DNA from 2 places in the Spirosoma gilvum genome. Region 2 is predicted to be linked to the other one. Evidence: riboswitches for the same ligand, from Rfam matches in the RefSeq annotation. Region 2 holds a riboswitch; the other holds the start of a gene.

Region 1 (10,288 bases), on a different contig from region 2:
TAATCCCATCACAGGTAACCCCAGCAGTACGACACTGAGTGGGGAGATTGGCGATCCAACCAGTACCACTGACAATAGTTATCACGTGATTTACAATACGTCGGGCCTGAATCTGACCAGCAGTACAACCCTGGATGGGTTTGTGATTACCGGCGGGCGGGCAGATGGAAGTAGCCTGAATAACCTGGGTGGTGGTCTGTTAAACAACAGTAATAGCCCCACCCTAACGAATTGCCTGTTCGTGGCAAACTGGGGTGGAAACGGTGGAGGAGCAGCTAATTCGACAAATAGTAGCCCAATCGTAACGAATTGTTCTTTCCAGAGTAATACATCTACCTCAGGAGGAGGCCTATTTAATACCAGCAGTAGTAACCCAACACTGACCGGCTGCTTTTTTCTAACTAATTCTGCAACGGGTAGCGGTGGTGGGATGACCAATACAAGTAACTGCACGCCTGAACTCCAAAATTGTACATTCCAGTCAAATTCGGCTTCTGTTGGAGGAGGGGCAATGTATAACACAACGAGTTGTAAACCAACGTTGACGGGCTGCACCCTTTTAAGTAATTCGGCTAGTGCCAACGGGGGGGCAATCAATACCGAAAGCGGTAGTGATTTTCAGATGGTTAATTGTCTTCTTAAGAATAATTCCTCCAGTGCCAACGGGGGGGTATTAGAAGTTAACAACAGTACCCCGACCCTGACGAACTGCTCTTTCCTGGGTAACTCTGCCAGTTCCAACGGGGGTGTTGTACATACATCAAGTGGAAATGCCCGGCTGATCAACTGCTCGTTTCAGTCAAATACGTCGATCAATGGGCGAGTCATACACAATAACAATGGCAACGTAGTATTGACCAATTGTGTACTGTTTGATAATGGCGGCAACAAAACCATTTTCCATTTTGGAACCGGTGGGGTTTCTGCCAGTTATAGTTTGTTTGAACCTACGTCGGTTACCGTAAGCGGATTTACGAGCGTTACCGGCAACCTGACCACTACCGTATCCCCCTTTGCTTCAACAACCAGTACAGAACTGTCGGCCTGTGCCCCTGCTATCAATACGGGTGATCCCGCCAGTGCTACGGTCGCCAGTGGCCCTTACTCCGTATCCGCTCTGCCGAGTACGGATTTAGCGGGTAATAGCCGAATTTTCGGCAACCTGGTCGACATGGGCGCCTATGAGTTTCAGGGGACAGCGAGCCTGCAAACGGCCTTTACGACGCTCCCGGTAGCGGGTTCATCGGTTTGTTCGGGAGGGACAGTAACGGCCAGTATCAGTGTGAGTGGAACAGGCCCGTTTACCTATGCCTGGTACAAGGGCGCGGGTCTGGTCAGCCCTGCCCAGAGCACTTCAGCACTTTCATTGACCAATGTGCAAACGGGTGACGCCGGGAGTTATTCCATAGTGGTAACAGGGGCCTGTAACAGTGTAACCTCAACGGCCTTTAGTCTGACGGTCAATGCATCGCCGGTAGCTAGTCTGACAGCCTCAAATTCGGGAACCTTAACCTGTTCTCTAGCCAGTCTGACACTGACCGCATCGGGTGGCACCTCCTTCACTTTCGCCAATAGTAGTGGTACGCTAGGAACGCCCGGAACAAGCCAAACGCTGGTCGTCACTACACCCGATACCTATTCGGTAACAGTCAGTAATGCCAATGGATGTCGCGTTACAGTGGCCACTTCGGTTAGCCTTACAAATACGCTGGCTGTTTCGGCGGGTTCTGCGCTCCCCCTGGCCGACATTGGCGTAACCGTCAGCTTATCGGCTTCGGGAGCTACTACTTATCAGTGGACCGCTCCTACCGGAACTAGTTTCACGACTCCCTCTACCAGTTCGGCCGTCTCCGCCAGTCTACTTACATCGGGGGTAAAGACGTTTACCTTGGTGGCTAGTAGTGGCGCCTGTAGTCAGACTAAACTGGTTAGTGTAACGGTGGTGACGGGGCCCGACCTAACGTCTATTCTAAGTTTGCCAGATGCCAATTTCCCAGCTAATGGCAGCAAGCAGTTGCTAATTCAGGTTCAGGAGGTAAACGGATTCGCCACCACGGGTAGTTCGATTACCATTAACATCACCGTACCCGCTGGCTACACAATCAGTTACGACAACACACTGACCAGCATCAATGTCTCGGGTGGAAGTAACAACCCCGTAGCGGTGCAGAACAGCAAGTGGCAGGTGAGTAGTAATGTAGCCAATCAGCAGCTGAGTCTGACGATCAACGGGGGTGAGTCAATGGGAGCCAACACGACGCTGAATCTGGGCTTCACCATCACGCGTACCACGGCCAATTCGGGAAGTACGTCCAACATTACCATCAATGTGGCCGATGACAGTGGTGGAAGTTATGATAACAACCATCTCAACAATATTTTCGCCCGTATCATTAGTGGCTTATAAACGGTCATAACTGGCAAAGGAAAGATTTACTTAAACCTTATTGGGTTAAATGATTTCCTTATAGCTCTGCTCTATTAGTCACTTCATCCTGATGAAACCGTACACCTCAGCCAAAGGAGCTCAGTTCCGGACCAGCCCATCCAAAATTCTCTACCTGATCGGGGATATAAATTATTGTCGGATTTATCTCATCAATGGGGAAGTGGTCCTGATGTCGCACACGCTGAAATGGTACGAGGACCGCTGGCCCTCATTTCTGAGAATTCATAAACGAGTTTTGATTAATCCGACTTATGCCTACTCGCTACATATGTCGCCCCACAGCCGAAACAATAGTCATGTGATTATGGACAATCAGGCATCGCTACCCATTGCTCGTCGGCGGCTTATTCAGGTACAGGATAAACTGTCGCACCTGCACATACAGGAACCAGCGATCATGCAAGAGTCTTAGGGGAGCTGTTAGCACCTACTTATACTGAAAATCCCGGAGATACCTCCGGGATTTTTGATTATTCTATACCGCGCTGCATTTCCTCCATTTTCTTACGAAGGCTTAGTGGGCGCATATCGGTCCAGAGTTCTTTGATGTAAGCCAGACACTCTTCTTTGGAACCAGATTTACCTACATCGTTCCAGCCGAGGGGATTCTCACGATCAGCGGGCCAGATGGAATACTGCTCTTCGTGGTTGACGACTACTTTGTAGATCGTGTTGTCTTCGCGTTCGTCCTGCATAGTGATTTGGCGGTTTAGGAATGTCCACCAAATATACGCTACGTTTACGCATCATAACTCAGCACGGGAGCCAGCCATCGTTCGATCTCGTCAACCGGCATATCTTTCCGTTGTGCGTAATCCAGCACCTGATCCTTGTTGATTTTACCCACGGCAAAATACTTCGACTCCGGGTGCGAGAAATAGAATCCGCTGACCGACGAGGCCGGGTACATGGCATAACTTTCGGTCAGTTCGATACCAATTTTACCAGCGTCCAGTAAATCAAACAGCGTGCCTTTTTCGGTATGATCGGGACAGGCCGGATAACCCGGAGCCGGTCGGATGCCCTGGTACTCTTCCTTGATTAGTTGGTCGTTGGAGTAGGTTTCTCCGGTGGCATAGGGCCAAAACTCAGTCCGTACCCGCTCGTGCATCCGCTCGGCGAAGGCTTCGGCCAGCCGATCGGCGATGGCTTTCACCATAATGCTACTGTAATCGTCGTGGTCGCGTTCGTATTTCTCCAGCAACGCTTCGATACCGATACCGGCCGTTACGGCAAATCCACCAATGTAATCTTCGCGGCCGCTTTCGAGCGGGGCCACAAAGTCCGACAAGCAATAGTTCGGTAATCCCGGAGCTTTCTGATTCTGCTGGCGGAGGAAATGGAGCACCGTTTTGGTATCGTAAATCAGCTCACCAACCGGACTTACCGCCGTCTGCGACTGCGCACGACTGATTTTGTACTCGATGTGCCGGTGGGACCCATGCCGTTCACAGGGAACATCGCGAACCTGTTCTTCAAACTCATGTAATAGCACATCATCGTCGGCAGTGTTGGCCGGAAAGAAACCAACCACGGCTTTGGCTTTCAACAGCTTACCATCGATAATTTCCTGTAGCAGACGGTTGGCATCATCGAAAAGTTGCCGGGCTTCTTTGCCAACGGTCGCATCCTCGAAGATAGCGGGGTATTTGCCGTGTAGTTGCCAGGTCTGGAAGAACGGCGTCCAGTCGATATAGGCTCGTAGCTCAGCCAAGTCGTACTCCTCAAAATAGCGATTACCGAGGAAAGTCGGTTTGGTTGGCTCGAAATTCCGCCAATCGATGGGAGCCCGATTCTCACGCGCTTTGTCAATCGTCAGGCTGGCTTTCTCCTGCCGACGACGGGCATGGTCGTCGCGAAGTTTGCTGTACTCGGCTTTGATCTGATTAAAAATCTCGTCGCGGGTTGCTGCCTGCTCACTCGTCAAGCGACCGGCTACAGGCACACTCCGGCTGGCATCCAGCACATGAACCACTGGCCCGGCATAATGTGGATCGATCTTAACAGCTGTATGCGTCCGTGAAGTTGTCGCGCCACCAATCAGCAGAGGTAGCGTAAAGCCCTGGCGCTGCATTTCTTTAGCTACGCCCACCATTTCATCGAGCGAGGGGGTAATGAGTCCGCTCAGGCCAATAATATCGACGTTATGCTTACGCGCTTCGTCCAGAATTTTCTGTGTCGGTACCATCACGCCGAGGTCAATGATCTCGTAGTTGTTACAGCCCAGCACTACCCCGACGATGTTTTTACCAATGTCGTGCACGTCCCCTTTCACCGTTGCCAGCAGAATTTTACCGGCCGACGACGAGCCGGTGCCCGATTTTTCGGCTTCAATAAACGGGGTCAGATACGCCACGGCTTTTTTCATTACCCGCGCCGATTTAACCACCTGTGGCAGGAACATTTTACCGGCACCAAACAGGTCACCGACCACGTTCATACCATCCATCAACGGCCCTTCAATCACATGCAACGGACGCTCCACCTGCTGACGAATTTCTTCCACATCTTCATCGATGTAGTCGGTAATACCTTTCACCAGTGCGTACTTAAGCCGCTCACGGACGGGTTCGGCCCGCCAGCTTTCGTCCTGCACAACGGCTTTTCCTTTGGCTTTTACCGTTTCGGCAAACTCAACGAGCCGTTCGGTGGCATCGTCCCGACGGTTCAGGAGTACATCTTCACAGCGTTCCAGCAAGTCTTTGGGAATGTTGTCGTACACTTCTAACTGACCCGCATTCACGATGCCCATGTCCATACCCGCCCGGATGGCGTGATATAGAAACGCCGAGTGCATGGCTTCACGCACGACATCGTTGCCCCGGAAACTGAAGGAGATATTCGATACCCCACCGCTTACTTTCGCCAGAGGCAGGTTTTCCTTAATCCAGCGGGTAGCATTGATGAAATCGACGGCATAGTTGTTATGCTCTTCAATACCCGTTGCAACGGTTAGAATATTGGGGTCGAAAATGATGTCCTGTGGCGAAAAATTAACCTTATCGACCAGAATCCGGTACGCTCGTTCACAAATTTCGATCCGTCGTTCGTAGGAATCGGCCTGGCCCGTTTCATCAAACGCCATGACGACTGTGGCCGCTCCGTAGCGCTTAATCAGCTTAGCTCGCTCAATAAACGCTTCTTCGCCTTCTTTCAAGGAGATGGAGTTGACAATGGCTTTCCCCTGAACGCATTTCAGACCGGCCTCAATCACTTCCCACTTCGATGAATCGACCATAATGGGCACGCGGGCGATGTCGGGTTCGGAAGCAATCAGGTTCAGGAACGTAGTCATGGCTTCGACCGAATCGAGCATACCTTCGTCCATGTTGACATCAATCACCTGAGCGCCCCCTTCTACCTGGCCACGCGCAATGCTGAGGGCTTCGTCGTAATTTCCTTCCTTAACCAATCGGGCAAATTTCTTCGAGCCAGTTACGTTGGTACGTTCACCGATATTCAGGAAGTTGGTTTGTTCCGTCACCTTTAAGGGTTCCAGACCACTTAGTTTCTGATAGGGTTCAGCCTGAGGTCGTTGCCGGGGTGCGTGTTTGGCAGCCGCCTGGGCGATGGCCTGAATGTGATCGGGCGTTGAGCCACAGCAGCCACCGACGATGTTCACAAAGCCATCCCGGATAAACCCTTCCACCTGAGCCGCCATTTCGTCGGGTGTCTGATCATATTCACCAAATTCATTCGGTAATCCTGCATTTGGATAGGCCGACGTAAAAAATGGAGCTTCCTTAGCTAACGTCTGAATATACGGACGCATCAATTCAGCACCGAGCGCACAGTTTAACCCAACACTCAGCAGCGGCAAATGCGACACCGAATACAAAAATGCTTCGGTTGTCTGCCCCGAAAGCGTCCGCCCACTGGCATCGGTAATCGTTCCCGAAATCATGACGGGTAAGTAGCCAGGAGCGAGGAGCGAGGAGTGAGAATTCTCCATCCGTCGGAAATCTTTTGCGTCAGCATGCTCACTCCTCGCTCCTCGCTCCTCGCTCCTATTACTAAAATACTTATCGATGGCGAACATGGCCGCCTTCGCATTGAGGGTATCGAAAATCGTTTCGACCAACAATAAATCAACTCCTCCTTCGACCAGGCCACTTACCTGCTCATAATACGTATCGACCAGATCATCGAACGTAACGGCCCGATAGGCTGGGTTATTGACATCAGGAGAGAGCGACGCTGTACGGTTGGTTGGCCCCATAGCACCGGCCACAAACCGAGGTTTATCAGGATTCTGACGGGTTACCTCTTCCGCTACTTCTTTGGCAATTTTCGCCGACTGGTAGTTCAGTTCATAGACCAGATCTTCCATGTAATAATCGGCCATGGCAATGCGGGTAGCACTGAACGTATTAGTTTCGATAATATCTGAACCCGCATCCAGATACTGGCGGTGAATGGCCTTAATAACGTCGGGCTTCGTGATCGACAACAAATCGTTGTTGCCTTTTACGTCGTGTGGAAAGTCTTTGAATCGCTCACCCCGATAATCGGCATCGGTCAGTTTGTACCGTTGGATCATGGTGCCCATAGCACCGTCGAGGACGAGAATTCGTTCGTTCAGAAGTTCGTATATCGTTTTCAAAGGCAGTTGTATAGTGCGATTGTCAGGAATACCAACAATCAGTGTCCTTAAAAAAGTCCAAAACCGCAAAAAGCTTAGGCACAGAAAGATGGATAGCGGGGAGCTAACTTATCTGGCCCGGTCAATAAACCGGGAGGAAATTGGCACCGAGTCTCAGTAACCAACTGGTTCTGAAAGGGTTGCCAAGACTTCATCGGGTCCGTCCCTCCGTCTTTCTGGATAAGCCTATAACAAAAATAGATAAAAATAGGGTACACTCATACATAGTGTACCCTAAGATTCTAGGAATTGTGTCGTCACCAGCGCCTGTATAACGTATGTGTTAGCAGGGCCGAAGCTTCTCAATTACCAGGTTTGTTCTAAATCCTCTTTTGTATACTGGTGGTTTCGCTCGTTGTAGAACGACTTTTGATCCGTTCGTTTAATGGCCAGCGGATTCTTGGCGGATAGCCGGTACAGCATCGCGATAGGCCACAAAAAGACGAAAAATAGGATAGAAAGAATGATCTTGCCGTTGATGTTTCCCAGCACCTCCGCAATTTTAAACCAGGCTTTCACAATCAGATCGCCAGCCGCTGGAATGACCAGGCTCAACACGCCGACAGCCGCTGCCGCATAGAGCCACCAGGGCGATTTGAAAATAAAATACAGTACTACCAGCCCAGTTACGATCACCAACTGGGCTTTTACCTTCTCAGAAACGTCCATGCTTAGAACAGCGTGTAAATAAACGGTGCAACGGCCGATCCGCCACCAATAACAATCAGAATACCAATCAGTAGCAACAGAATGATCATTGGTGCCAGCCACCACTTCTTACGCTGCTGCATGAATTTGATAATGTCCTGCAAAAATTCCATGATCTAATTTGAGTTTATTTACTTGTGTATCAAACCGATAAACTAAAAAATCTAAGGTTTAGCCGTACTGTCGGCCAGCGCCATATGCCCTGTTCCTGGATTAGACTGAACAAGTTTGAACAGAGCCTCTCCCACCCGCTGATTGACCAACGCACTGGCGTGCCCATCGTTCCGGCCAACTACCCGGTCTTTCGGTTCGATATCGCCCATCAGTTTGCCAGCTTCCAGCACCGGCACGTTATTTTTCTGGAAGAACGAAACCACCGGTTTGACGTATTCCGCTGTTTTTTCCAGGTTATGCGAAAAGGGGAACAAAACAACGTAAAAACGAGCCTTATGCTCTTTGGCATACGTTACAAATTTAGCCAGATCACTCAGATGGTCGTTAATAATTGCCGGAGTTCCGTAAGCTGTACGAGCATAGGTATCGAACGGCGCAAAATTACCGTGTGGAAACTGCCAGTACAGGTAATTTAGCAGATACGACTTAATAAACAGCGATTGAAACGCCCGAGGTACGTCGGAATAAGGTTCAAACGACGCGGGTACTAACCCATGATCGTGAGCCACCTTTTCGATATCGTTCGGAAAATACTGCAACACCAGTATATCAGGCTTTTTGCCAAATTTCACAAGCCGTTCGTATTCATTCCGGGTATCCGAACCCGAAATACCCAGGTTATAGGTTATGTACTGATTTCCCAGCTTTTCGCCTAAAACATTTCCGTAGCGCTCTTCCGCCCGTTTCAGACCGTGGCCCGACGTAAACGAATCACCGACCACCAACACGACTTTTTTACCCAGTGTATCGGTCCGAGGTGTATCGCGATAATCACCTACCATAGGCGGCCAATAGCGTTCAAACCAGATGTGTGACGCCAAGGTGAGTCCACCTTCCTGACTCTGGGAGATGAACATGAAAATAATTTCCACGAACACCAGCAACAGCGCCGTTGGAACTAGCAACGTAGCCAGGTTACCAATCAGTTTAGGCGGTTTCGGATTCTTAACAACACCATAATAATAGATCCGGACAATCTCCATCATCACCAGCAGCAGGATGGCGATTTTAGCAAACCGAACATATATATTATCGAAAAGCCCTCGGTGTGGATAATCCAGCACCACGTTCAGCCGATCTCCGTAGTATAGAAGAAAGGCTAAGAACCCCAGGAACAGTAAACGAATAGCACTCGAAACAAATTTTGATTGCATCAATTCAGCCCATTCGGCGGTAGGCTCCCGTTAGTCTAAAACAAATTCTTCTTTCCAGTTATCAGTATCCTGCCATTCGGGTTGCTGGCGCTTATCGAACAGGTAGTTACCAACTACGAGGTAATCCATTTCAGTACGCATAAAACACCGATAGGCATCATCCGGCGTGGAAACGATGGGTTCGCCCCGCACGTTGAAACTGGTGTTGACAATGACGCCGTAGCCCGTGAGTTGCTTAAAGGCGTCAATCAATTGGTAATACCGCGGATTGGTGTCTTTATGTACCGTTTGAATCCGGGCCGAATAATCGATGTGCGTAATCGACGGCAAGTCGGACCGCTGATAGTAAAGTTTTTCACGCAACGGGAAGCTGGCGTAATTAGCCGGTACGGGTGTACGACGCTTCTGAGCTACTGGATGCACCAGCAGCATATACGGCGAAATGCCATCGTAATCGAAATATTCCGCGCAATCTTCGGCTAATACCGACGGCGCAAATGGCCGGAACGACTCCCGATATTTGATTTTTAGGTTCAGTTTTTTCTGCATCTCGGCATTGCGCGGGTCGCCCAAAATGCTGCGTCCGCCTAATGCCCGAGGACCAAACTCCATCCGTCCCTGCACCCAACCTACCACGTTGCCTTCTGCCAACAGACGGGCGGCTTCGCGGCTCAATTCGTCAAAATTATCGAAGTGTTTGCCAATAGCTTTGTATTTAACGGCCATCAGTTCAACGTCCAGATCGGAGAAAGTTGGCCCCAGATACGATCCCCGCATGGCATCCCGTTCTTTCGTGACCTCACGCTCTTTTCCGAAATAGATATGATAAGCGGCTAAAGCAGCTCCTAAGGCCCCACCGGCATCACCGGCAGCCGGTTGAATAAAGAGATCCTTGAACAAACCAGCCGCCTGAAGCTTCCCGTTCGATACGCAGTTCAGGGCTACACCACCTGCCAGCACGAGCGCATCGGCATTGGTTAGCCGTTTGGCTTCGCGGGCCATGTTCAGGACCACCTCTTCGGTCAGGTATTGAATCGCCAGACCCAGGTTGCAATGGTGTGCCTGAAGCTCATCCTCCGGCTGGCGTTTGGGGAATCCAAACAGTTCGGCCCATTTCTCATCATGCACCATCGTGAGTCCGGTCGCATAATCGAAATACTC
Region 2 (10,288 bases):
ATCGTCGAGCTTATCGAGGTCAAGTGTGACAAGGCTTGTTTGGGCACTGTCGTACATGGCTTTGAATTTATAACCCCACCGTACCTCATTGTACCGATACGAAAAACGCCGATGGACGCTTTGTACGAAGGTATCGTCCATGGCCTGGAACGAAATCAGAAATTCGCTATCCGATTTTTCCAGATCGTCGGGCGTTAGGCCATACAGTGGACTATTTTCCGTAATGGCGTGAACCAGCGTCCAGTTGGCTGGGAAAAAAGAAACTTTATTTCGTTCTAGATGAAGTCCGTAATACTTTCGGATGGGTGTTCCATCGGCATTGGTTTCTATTCGCGACAGGCTTACCGTTACTTCCAGATTGATAAGCTGGTTAGGACGCGTATTGATGACACGAAACATCCAGGCATTGACATCCAGATAGGGAGCCAGTACGGCATGGCTGGAAAAACGAACGTGAGCAACTGGCCGGGAAAACCGCCCATAGAGCAGACCGGTAGCCAGCGCAAAGGCTAGTAACCCTACCATCGACTCAAAGGCCGAGATGCAACTGGTCAGAAAACTGTTAGGAGAAATATGGCCGTACCCTACAGTGGTGAGCGTTTGTGAACTGAAAAAGAAACACTTCCAGAACGGACCGTAGATGGAATCATCGTCCATGCCCTGGAGTGTACCAGCCCCTGCCAGCATGTAAATACCCGCGAATAGCGTGTTTGCTGTCAGATAAGCCAGTATAATCCAGCCCAGAAAATGCGACCATGGCATGGTGATGAGCCGATTGTAAATGTTTAGCTGGTCCCACAAATTGGCATTTAGGCGAACGATATTGTAGCTACCATCCTGATTCACTAGTCGTGAGCGCGAATCCGTAATTTTGGTGCCAAAGCCAATATCGTTACGTTGCTCTTCCTGCTCAACTAACTGACTACTTTGGTGTGTTTTAGTAAAAACCTGGCGGGGAGATGAATTCATAACGAGTAGATTTGTTACTCTGTCACCAGACGTGGTTTACTGGCAAAGTTATAGCAAATTTGTTCGGCTGTTTACCGCTCAACGGCAATCATTCCCAATTCTATTCATTTAATGCATCCAATTGAAATTGTAACGGGTCTGCTAGGTGTCACAACATTGTTGGCAGTAGTGGCCCGTTGGCTGCGAATATCTTATCCTATCCTGTTGGTTATTGTCGGACTGCTGATTGGCTGGATACCGGGTTTGCCGCCCGTTATTTTGTCACCTGATCAGGTATTTCTGGTTTTTCTACCGCCTTTGCTCTATGCGGCTTCCTGGCAGATCGACAATGTAGAATTGAAATTATATAGCCGGTCGGTATCATTGCTGGCTGTTGGATTGGTCCTCTTTACGTCTACCATCGTAGCGTTTGTGGCTCATGCCTTTATTCCTAGCTTTTCGCTGGCACAAGGGTACTTATTAGGCGCTATCATTGCTCCCCCCGATGCCGTAGCGGCTACATCAGTCATGCGTGGGCTTAACGTGCCGAAACGTATTACCACGGTCCTGGAGGGCGAAAGCCTGGTCAATGATGCCACGAGCCTGATAATTTATCGCTATGGTCTGGTGGCTATCCTCACGAATCAGTTTGTACTGTGGGAAGCCAGTTATAAATTTATTGGTATTGCACTGACTAGTGTAGCGATCGGGCTAGCCATTGGCTGGATCATGATATGGGTGCATCGGATGATCAGTAAAGATAATGTGACCAGTACGGCTGTTACGTTGCTGACACCCTATGGATCATACCTGATTGCCGAAAATTTTCATCTTTCTGGTGTCCTGGCCGTTGTCACAACAGGGCTATTCCTCTCGGCCCGAACGTCTGAGCTATTTACCTACCATAGTCGGTTACAGACCAATTCGGTTTGGGAAATTGTTGTATTCCTGCTGAATGGACTCGTATTTATCCTGATTGGCTTACAGCTCCCGATGATCGTGTCCAGTCTGAATGGCTATACACTTCCCGAAGCCATTAATTATGCACTACTGATTAGCGCGGTTGCCGTAATTAGTCGACTACTGTGGGTTTTTCCTGGTGCCTATGTGCCACGCTGGCTTAGTGCTCGCATCCGCCAACGAGAAGAAAAACCCACCTGGCAGCAAATAGCCGTTATTGGTTGGGCTGGTATGCGGGGAGTGGTCTCGCTGGCTGGTGCACTGGCGTTGCCCAATACCTTGCCTAATGGGCAGCCTTTCCCAGCCCGCGACCTGATTCTGTTCATTACCTTTATCGTCATTTTTATTACGCTGGTGGTGCAGGGATTGACCTTACCCTTACTGGTCGAAACGCTGAACGTGCGGGAGTCAATAGATGAGAAACAGGAAGAGCGTAAACTACGCCGAACGATGGCATTGCAGGTTATTACGCACCTGGAAGCCAATCATTCGGCGGGCTCGGTACACGATGACGTACTCAATTATGTGAAAAACACATATGAGTTACGGATTAATGAACTGAATGGTATGCTGCGAGGGGCGATCAGCACGACCCATAGACCGACCGAATTGTATCAGCAGGCGATCCGATTGCAACTCGAAGTGATTGATGTGGAGCGAACAGTACTGATAGAGCAGCGCCAGAACAGTTTGCTGGATGGCGAAATTCTCCGAAAAATGGAGCAGGAACTGGATATGGAAGCAGCCCGGTTAACCCTAGCTCAACCGAACGAGTGAGTAACAGACAAATAAGCATAGAAAGAGCCTTGTCAAATTACAAGTAGTTAATAGATAGAGTATTAAGGATATAAATAAAAGAATTAAAAATTACGTAACTACTTTCTTATTGTAGTTTAGGTAAATATACTTATTTTTATACCCGAGTTTCTTCGAAACCCCGTCCGTAACGATATCTTACTAATTTATTACCTATGGCATTTCATCCGGGTATGATCAGTTTGGTTGTACCAGCTTTTAACGAAGAAGAAAATCTCCCCGTACTGGTACACCGACTGATGGCGGTAATGGAACAGTACGAATCCTACGAAATCCTGATCGTTGATGACGGCAGCTCCGACCAGACACGCTATGTATTGCGGCAGTTGAGTCAGGAGTATCCTGTTGTCCGGTTCATATCCTTTTCGAGGAATTTTGGCCACCAGATGGCCTTGCGGGCTGGGTATGATAACGCACGGGGAGCGGCTGTCATTTGTCTGGATGCCGATCTGCAACACCCACCCGAACTGATCCCGACATTGATTGAAAAGTGGCGTCAGGGCTTTGAAGTGGTGTACACGGTTCGTCGGCCAGATCCGAAGCTGTCGTGGTTCAAACGGACTACGTCAAAATACTTTTACCGGGTGCTTCGTCGGGTTTCGAATCTGGAGATTGAGGATGGTGCTGCTGACTTCCGACTGCTCGACCGCAAAGTAGTCGATACCATCAAGCAGTTCAAAGAAGCCGATCTGTTTCTGCGTGGCGCTATTTCATGGGTAGGCTTCCGGCAGTGCCGGATTCTATATGAGCCAGCCGCTCGGTATGCAGGGCGTTCGAAATACTCGTTCCGCAAGATGATACAACTGGCGGCTATGGGCATCACGTCGTTCTCAACACGCCCCTTGTATCTGTCGGTGATGCTCGGCTTCTGCATGTCGTTGTTTGCCATTTTGTTCGGAGCAGAAGCCCTGTACGAGCATTATTTTACCAACGAAACCGTATCGGGCTGGACAACCCTGGTGCTACTCCTTGTTCTGATTGGTGGCGTTCAGTTTATTATGATCGGTATTATCGGCGTATATTTGGGCAAAACATTCGTCGAAGTGAAAGGCCGACCTACCTACATCATCGGCGACACGAGCGAGATCGAGGAGACTGTAACGCCATGGCAATTCCCAATCGAGGAAGAGATATTTTATTCACCGTTGACGTAGAAGAATTTGATACCGCCGTTGAATTCGGCCACAACATCCCGCTGGATGAGCAGGTGGCCGTTTCAACGCGCGGGTTAACGCTCCTGGCTGATCGATTCGATACACTGGGTGTACGAACAACGCTATTTACAACGGCTAACTACGCCCTTCATGAGTCAGCATTAATCCTGCGCCTGGCTCAAAAACATGAGGTAGCCTCACATGGTTATTATCATACCACCTTTGAACCGGCCGATCTGCTCAAATCCCGACTGGCACTGGAAGACCTGCTCAAACGTCCTGTCACAGGTTTCCGCCGGGCACGTATGGGTTTTGTTGACCCGAACGATGTGAAGCAGGCGGGTTATCAGTACAATTCATCGCTGCATCCGACCTGGCTCCCCGGCCGGTATAATCACTGGGGCGAACCCCGACATCCGTTCCGGGAGGTAGGCGTCTGGCAAATTCCGGCATCGGTTACTCCAACACTCCGGTTGCCGCTGTTCTGGTTAAGCCTGAAAAATTTTCCGTTTAGCTACTATAAATTACTCTGCCGCCAGACCCTCGAAGCCGACGGGTTTCTGAACCTGTATGTGCATCCCTGGGAGTTTACGGACTTGTCGGCCTACGAAAAAATTCCAACCTATGTGCGTCGGCATTCACGGGACGAATTGCTGGATCGGGTCGAAAAGCTACTGCAATACCTAAAGCCGATGGGCGAATTTAAAGGGATGCAGGAATTTGTGGAGGGGTTAAAAGCTTAATAATTCAGGTTTCAACTTACACCAGCTTATTCGAGTGTATTTTTTTGTCCTCCCGACGCAGGAGGGATCTCGAATTGCCTGGTACTTGAGATCCCTCCTGCGTCGGGAGGACAAAAAATAATCTGCTGTTTTTTTACCAGCCTACTTGACGTATGCTAGATAAAGACGACGTCGTCAATGACATCGCTACCCATGTCTTTGTTGACGAGTTGAATGAGCTTTTGCTTGGCATTCACAAGTTCATTGCGAAGCGGAGCGGATGCGATTTCAATATGAAGCTTCCGGTCGCGGACATACAGCCGATTGGTTCGTGACGCAATGGTCGGCCCCATCATTTTCCCCCAAAATGCTTCCAGATATGTTTCGTTAAAGCGCGTCTGCAGTTGATAGGCTTTGAGTAATTGCCCAATAGCGTCCTTGACAGTAGTGGTGCCAGCGACTCGGGTAGTGTTTTCGCGATTGAAGCGGTAGGTTTGGTTCATGGGGCGGGATGTCTCTTACTACAAAAGTAAATAAGGATTCAACGTCATGCATGACAATTGAATGAGTTGTGGTAAAAAATGTTTTAATGTTTAGAATTAGCAGCCGTTTTTTGGATTCGCGCCCTTTGGCTGTTATACTTGCAGCATCAAGTCAATAGTTACGCGGTTTTATCATACCGACGCGCGTTGATTTATACAGAAGCGGGGAGAGATCAGGCTCCGGGAACCGCTGGCAACCTACCACACGGCAAGGTGCTAACTCCTGCCTAAAGTTATTTAGGAACTATAAATCGTTTATTCACATGCTCTACCGTCAGCGCTGTATGCCCGCCGGGGCTTACTAAGCACAACCACCTTCTGCCACGAAAACTGGGAGGGTTTGTCGTGTATTCCTAAAAAGTTATAAAGTTTTACAGTCATATAGTTGTGGAGTTTATCAAAGAGTAAACACGCGGCAAGGGCTACAAACTTAATAACATCACAACTCTATAACTTTTCAACTTTTCTGTTATGTCAGAACTTCATTTCGAAACGCTCCAGCTACACGCGGGACAAGAACCAGACCCTACGACCAATGCAAGGGCAGTGCCTATTTATCAGACGACATCGTATGTCTTCAACGACTCGGCTCATGGCGCTGATTTGTTTGCCTTAAAAGCGTTTGGTAATATTTACACACGCATCATGAACCCAACCACCGATGTGTTTGAAAAACGCATGGCGGCTCTGGAAGGGGGAGTAGCGGCTTTAGCGGTATCGTCGGGGCAGGCGGCTCAGTTTATTGCGTTGAGCAATATTCTGAATGCGGGTGATAATTTCGTGACCACTTCATTCTTATACGGCGGTACGTACAATCAGTTCAAGGTATCATTCAAACGGCTCGGTATTGACGCTCGCTTTGCCGATGGTGATAACCCCGAATCGTTTGCCAAACTGATCGATGACAATACGAAAGCCATTTATCTCGAAACCATTGGGAACCCCGGCTTTAATGTTCCCGACTTCGAGGCTTTTGCGGCCCTGGCAAAGCAGCACGATATCCCACTCATTGTCGATAATACATTCGGTGCGGGTGGCTACCTGTTCCGGCCGCTGGAGCATGGCGCTGCTGTTGTTGTTGAATCGGCTACAAAGTGGATTGGCGGACACGGAACCAGTATTGGTGGAGTCATTATCGACGGCGGAAACTATAACTGGGGTAATGGCAAATTCCCGCAATTTAGCGAACCATCCGAGGGGTATCATGGTATGGTCTTCAGCGATGTGTTTGGCGTAAATGGGCCGTTTGGCAATATTCAGTTCATCATTCGGGCACGAGTTGAAGGGTTACGCGATTATGGTCCGGCGATAAGTCCATTTAACTCCTTTCTGCTGATTCAGGGGCTGGAAACGCTCTCGTTACGCGTTGATCGGACTGTACAGAATGCCCTGGAATTAGCCCAGTGGCTTGAGCAGCACGATCAGGTCGAGTTCGTCAACTACCCTGGTCTGGAAAGTAGCCCCTATAACGAACTGGCTAAAAAATATTTGAAACGAGGCTTTGGCGGAGTATTTACCTTCAAAGTGAAAGGAGATAAAGACGCTGCCGATCGGTTTGTGAACAGTCTGAAATTAGTAAGCCACCTGGCGAATGTGGGCGACTCGAAAACGCTGATCATTCACCCGGCTGCGACAACGCACCAGCAACTGAGCGAACAGGAACAAGCCAGTGCCGGGGTTGAAGCAGGCGTTTTACGGGTTTCGGCAGGTATTGAACATATCAGCGATATAAAAGCGGATTTCGAGCAGGCCTTCGCTCAAATTGCCGAACCGGTTAGTATTTAATTGTTTCAGGTTCAAGGTTTCAGGTTGACTGATGCATTAATACTGAAATCGTCAGCCAACCTGAAACCTTAAACCTGAAACGTGAAACAATATTTCAATTGACGCTACAGTATTTCGATTATAAGTATTCTTTCTCGCTCGAATCGGGGGAGAACCTGCCGGGATTTCGGCTGGCTTATACTACGCGCGGTACGCTGAACGAAGATGGGTCGAACGTTGTCTGGGTATGCCACGCGCTGACGGGAAATGCCGATGCGGGCGACTGGTGGGGCGGCATGGTTGGATCTGGTAAGTATTTTGACCCTGAGCCAGCTTCGGGCGTAGGTCATTTTATTGTTTGTGCCAACGTACTCGGCTCATGTTATGGCTCAACGGGCCCCTTGTCGATAAATCCGGGAACTGGCCAACCCTATTATCATAATTTTCCGGCCATTACCATTCGCGATATAGTAAATGCGCTGGATTTGCTACGGCAGGAGTTAGGTATCGAAAAAATTCATACCTGCATAGGGGGTTCAGTCGGTGGGGAACAGGCGTTGGAATGGGCGATTCTACAACCCAATCTGATCCAGAATCTGATTATTATTGCGGCCAGTGCTGTTGCTTCGCCCTGGTGTATTGCCTTCAATGAAGCGCAACGGATGGCCATTGAGGCCGACCCAACCTGGCGCGAAAAGCGGGCCGATGCGGGAGTAGATGGTATGAAAGCGGCTCGGGCTATGGCCATGATTTCGTATCGGAATTATGATACATATGGCTTTACGCAGGCACTGGATAACAATGAGCAACTGGATGGGTACAAAGCGGCAGGGTATCAGCGGTATCAGGGCGATAAACTGGCTGACCGTTTCAACGCCTTTACCTATTGGACGCTGTCGAAGGTGATGGATTCGCACAATGTGGGCCGGAACCGGGGAAGTATTCTAAACGCATTAGCGCAGATTAAAGCGTATACCCTGGTTGTGGGTATCCGTTCCGATTTGTTATTTCCCCCTACGGAGCAGCAGTTTCTGGCCCGCCATATCCCCAATGCGGCCTATGAGGAAATTGATTCGTTATACGGGCATGATGGCTTTTTGATCGAGTTTCGACCATTGGCGAATATATTGCGGAAATGGATGGCTAGTGCTCCTGCTGAAATAGTTAAGTTGGAAGAAGTTGTTCGGCAGGTTAAATAACGGAATATGGTTTGGTATGAAGCCGAAGTTCGGCAGTTGGAATCTAAATTGACGACGTTACCGCCCGCATCCGACAGGGTGGTTTTTTATGGTAGTTCATCCATCCGGCTCTGGACAACACTGGCGCAGGATTTCCCTCAAATCAATCCCCTGAACCTGGGATTTGGCGGATCTACACTGGCGGCCTGTTCCTGGTTTTTTGAGCGGCTCCTGCTACCCGCTCAGCCTAAAGCCGTTGTGTTTTACGCTGGCGATAATGATCTGGGCGATGGCCGTCATCCCGAAGAAGTTTATCTGTTCTTCTGCACCTTCGCCGACAAAATGCGACGTTATTTCCCCGATTTGCCGCTTTATTTTTTATCCATAAAAATTAGTCCTGCCCGTTGGGGTATTGCTGATCAAATTCGGTATACGAACGAATTGATTGGTAAAGAACTGGCCAAACGACCGAATACCCACTATATTGATATGACGGCACCGTTGTTATGGCCAAATGGGCAGCCACGCCGGGAAGCGTTTGAGAGTGATGGCCTTCATTTAAGTCCGGCTGGGTATCAGGCCTGGAAACGCTCGCTTCAGCAGCAGGTCTCAATTTTTTAACGATTTATTTACCTGGCTCATCACAGTTATTTAGCCGGATGGTTGTATTTTCATGTGTACGTAACACATATGGTATGCACCGTGAGTATCATAAGTGGTTCAGTCCGAACCTCAACCGTGACATGGAATTACTCGTTTTCGGTCATGCCGGAGCGAGAGTGTTAGTATTTCCGACTCGGCGCGGCCGATTTCATGAGTATGAAGATTTAGGGTTAGTCGACGCGCTGGCCGATCGGATCGACAAAGGCTGGCTTCAACTCTTTTGCGTCGATAGCGTTGACCGGGAAAGTGTGTACAATCGCTATGTTGGCCCACAGGACCGTATTCGGAGGCATAACCAGTACGAACAGTATATCCTGAACGAAGTCCTGACTTTTTCTCGTCTCAAAAACCCACAGCCCTTTATGATTTCGCATGGTTGTAGCCTGGGGGCCTACCATGCCCTGAACATTGCCTTTCGGCATCCACACTGGTTCGGGAAAGTAGCGGCATTCAGTGGCCGGTATAATCTGTCGGAGCCAGTGGCTGAGTTTCGCGGGCTGTTCGATGGCTATTACGACGAGGAGATTTATTACCACAGCCCCAATCATTTTCTGCCCAACCTACAGGACGGAACACTGATCGATCACCTTCGCCGAATGGAAATTGTGATGACAGTTGGGACAGAAGACCCGTTTCTACACAGCAATCTAACCCTCAGCGAAACTCTCTGGGCTAAAGATATATCGCATGAATTATACCTTTGGGACGGTCGGGCGCATCAAGCCGACGACTGGCGAAAGATGGTGGAGTTATATCTATAGCTTAGCTATCTGGTCAGCTAAACAGTTCAAGCAGATTAGAAATGGCACTTGCCGAATGCAGGGAGTCGGTTTGTTCCAATGTCATCCTGGCCATTTCGGATGCTCTCGTCCGCATCTGATTTTCATACTCGGCAATTGCAGATAGGGTGTCGGCGTATGTTTCGTTAGTCAGACAATGGCTTAATTCCAACGCATCCAGCATCGCCATATTAACTCCTTCGCCTGCGTATGGCGGCATCAGGTGAGCAGCATCGCCCAACATGGTCAGGTTGGGTAAAGCATCCCAGGTTTGGTCTAGGGGCATACAGTACTGCGGACGAAGCGTCAAGGGTAAACTGGCGTTGTTGATCAATTCACCCCAACGTTCATCCCATCCGGCAAATGTCTCTTTGAACCAGCTAAGGGCTTGCGCTCGGTCACTAAAATCGATTTCATTATCACGAAACCACAATTCGTCTGTTTTGCAACCTGTATAAAACACCAGGCTACCGTCGCCTTTTGAGCTGACGATCAATGTTTTCTCGTCGCCCAGTGCGAAGATTTTTCCACCATTCAAGAGGTTGTGAATAGAAGGTACTGAGATTTCGGAGTCATAAACGGAGCCCTCCACAATGGTAACACCAGAATAAAAAGGCTTGATAGGCGTAATGAAGGGTCGTATTTTGGAATTAGCCCCATCGGCAGCAATCACCAGATCGGCATAAGCCGATGTGCCATTTTTAAAGTCAAGTTGCCAACCATTACCTGATGGAGTTAGCAATACCAATTGGCTATCCCATA

What was found. Region 2 has a riboswitch for S-adenosylmethionine ahead of ACYVFD_RS07555 (O-acetylhomoserine aminocarboxypropyltransferase/cysteine synthase family protein). Riboswitches for the same ligand answer to the same signal wherever they lie in the genome.
Region 1: linked by a shared signal. The riboswitch ahead of metH (methionine synthase) and the one ahead of ACYVFD_RS07555 (O-acetylhomoserine aminocarboxypropyltransferase/cysteine synthase family protein) in region 2 are both predicted to bind S-adenosylmethionine.

What each region holds. Positions count from the first base shown of each region.
Region 1 is NZ_BAAHBH010000016.1:71,464-81,751, reverse strand. Features, by position in the region: gene ACYVFD_RS31550 (beta strand repeat-containing protein) at 1-2,407, shown strand, start outside; gene ACYVFD_RS31545 (LytTR family transcriptional regulator DNA-binding domain-containing protein) at 2,499-2,861, shown strand; gene ACYVFD_RS31540 (MbtH family protein) at 2,920-3,144, opposite strand; gene metH (methionine synthase) at 3,189-7,052, opposite strand; SAM riboswitch class I at 7,158-7,278, opposite strand; gene ACYVFD_RS31530 (SxtJ family membrane protein) at 7,398-7,760, opposite strand; gene ACYVFD_RS31525 (DUF5989 family protein) at 7,763-7,912, opposite strand; gene ACYVFD_RS31520 (SGNH/GDSL hydrolase family protein) at 7,964-9,127, opposite strand; gene ACYVFD_RS31515 (carbamoyltransferase family protein) at 9,158-10,288, opposite strand, start outside.
Region 2 is NZ_BAAHBH010000002.1:674,297-684,584, forward strand. Features, by position in the region: gene ACYVFD_RS07530 (ion channel) at 1-969, opposite strand, end outside; gene ACYVFD_RS07535 (Na+/H+ antiporter) at 1,081-2,685, shown strand; gene ACYVFD_RS07540 (glycosyltransferase family 2 protein) at 2,880-3,878, shown strand; gene ACYVFD_RS07545 (polysaccharide deacetylase family protein) at 3,830-4,621, shown strand; gene ACYVFD_RS07550 (DciA family protein) at 4,777-5,103, opposite strand; SAM riboswitch class I at 5,292-5,395, shown strand; gene ACYVFD_RS07555 (O-acetylhomoserine aminocarboxypropyltransferase/cysteine synthase family protein) at 5,614-6,927, shown strand; gene ACYVFD_RS07560 (homoserine O-acetyltransferase family protein) at 7,026-8,105, shown strand; gene ACYVFD_RS07565 (GDSL-type esterase/lipase family protein) at 8,112-8,705, shown strand; gene ACYVFD_RS07570 (esterase family protein) at 8,828-9,508, shown strand; gene ACYVFD_RS07575 (FAD-dependent oxidoreductase) at 9,522-10,288, opposite strand, start outside.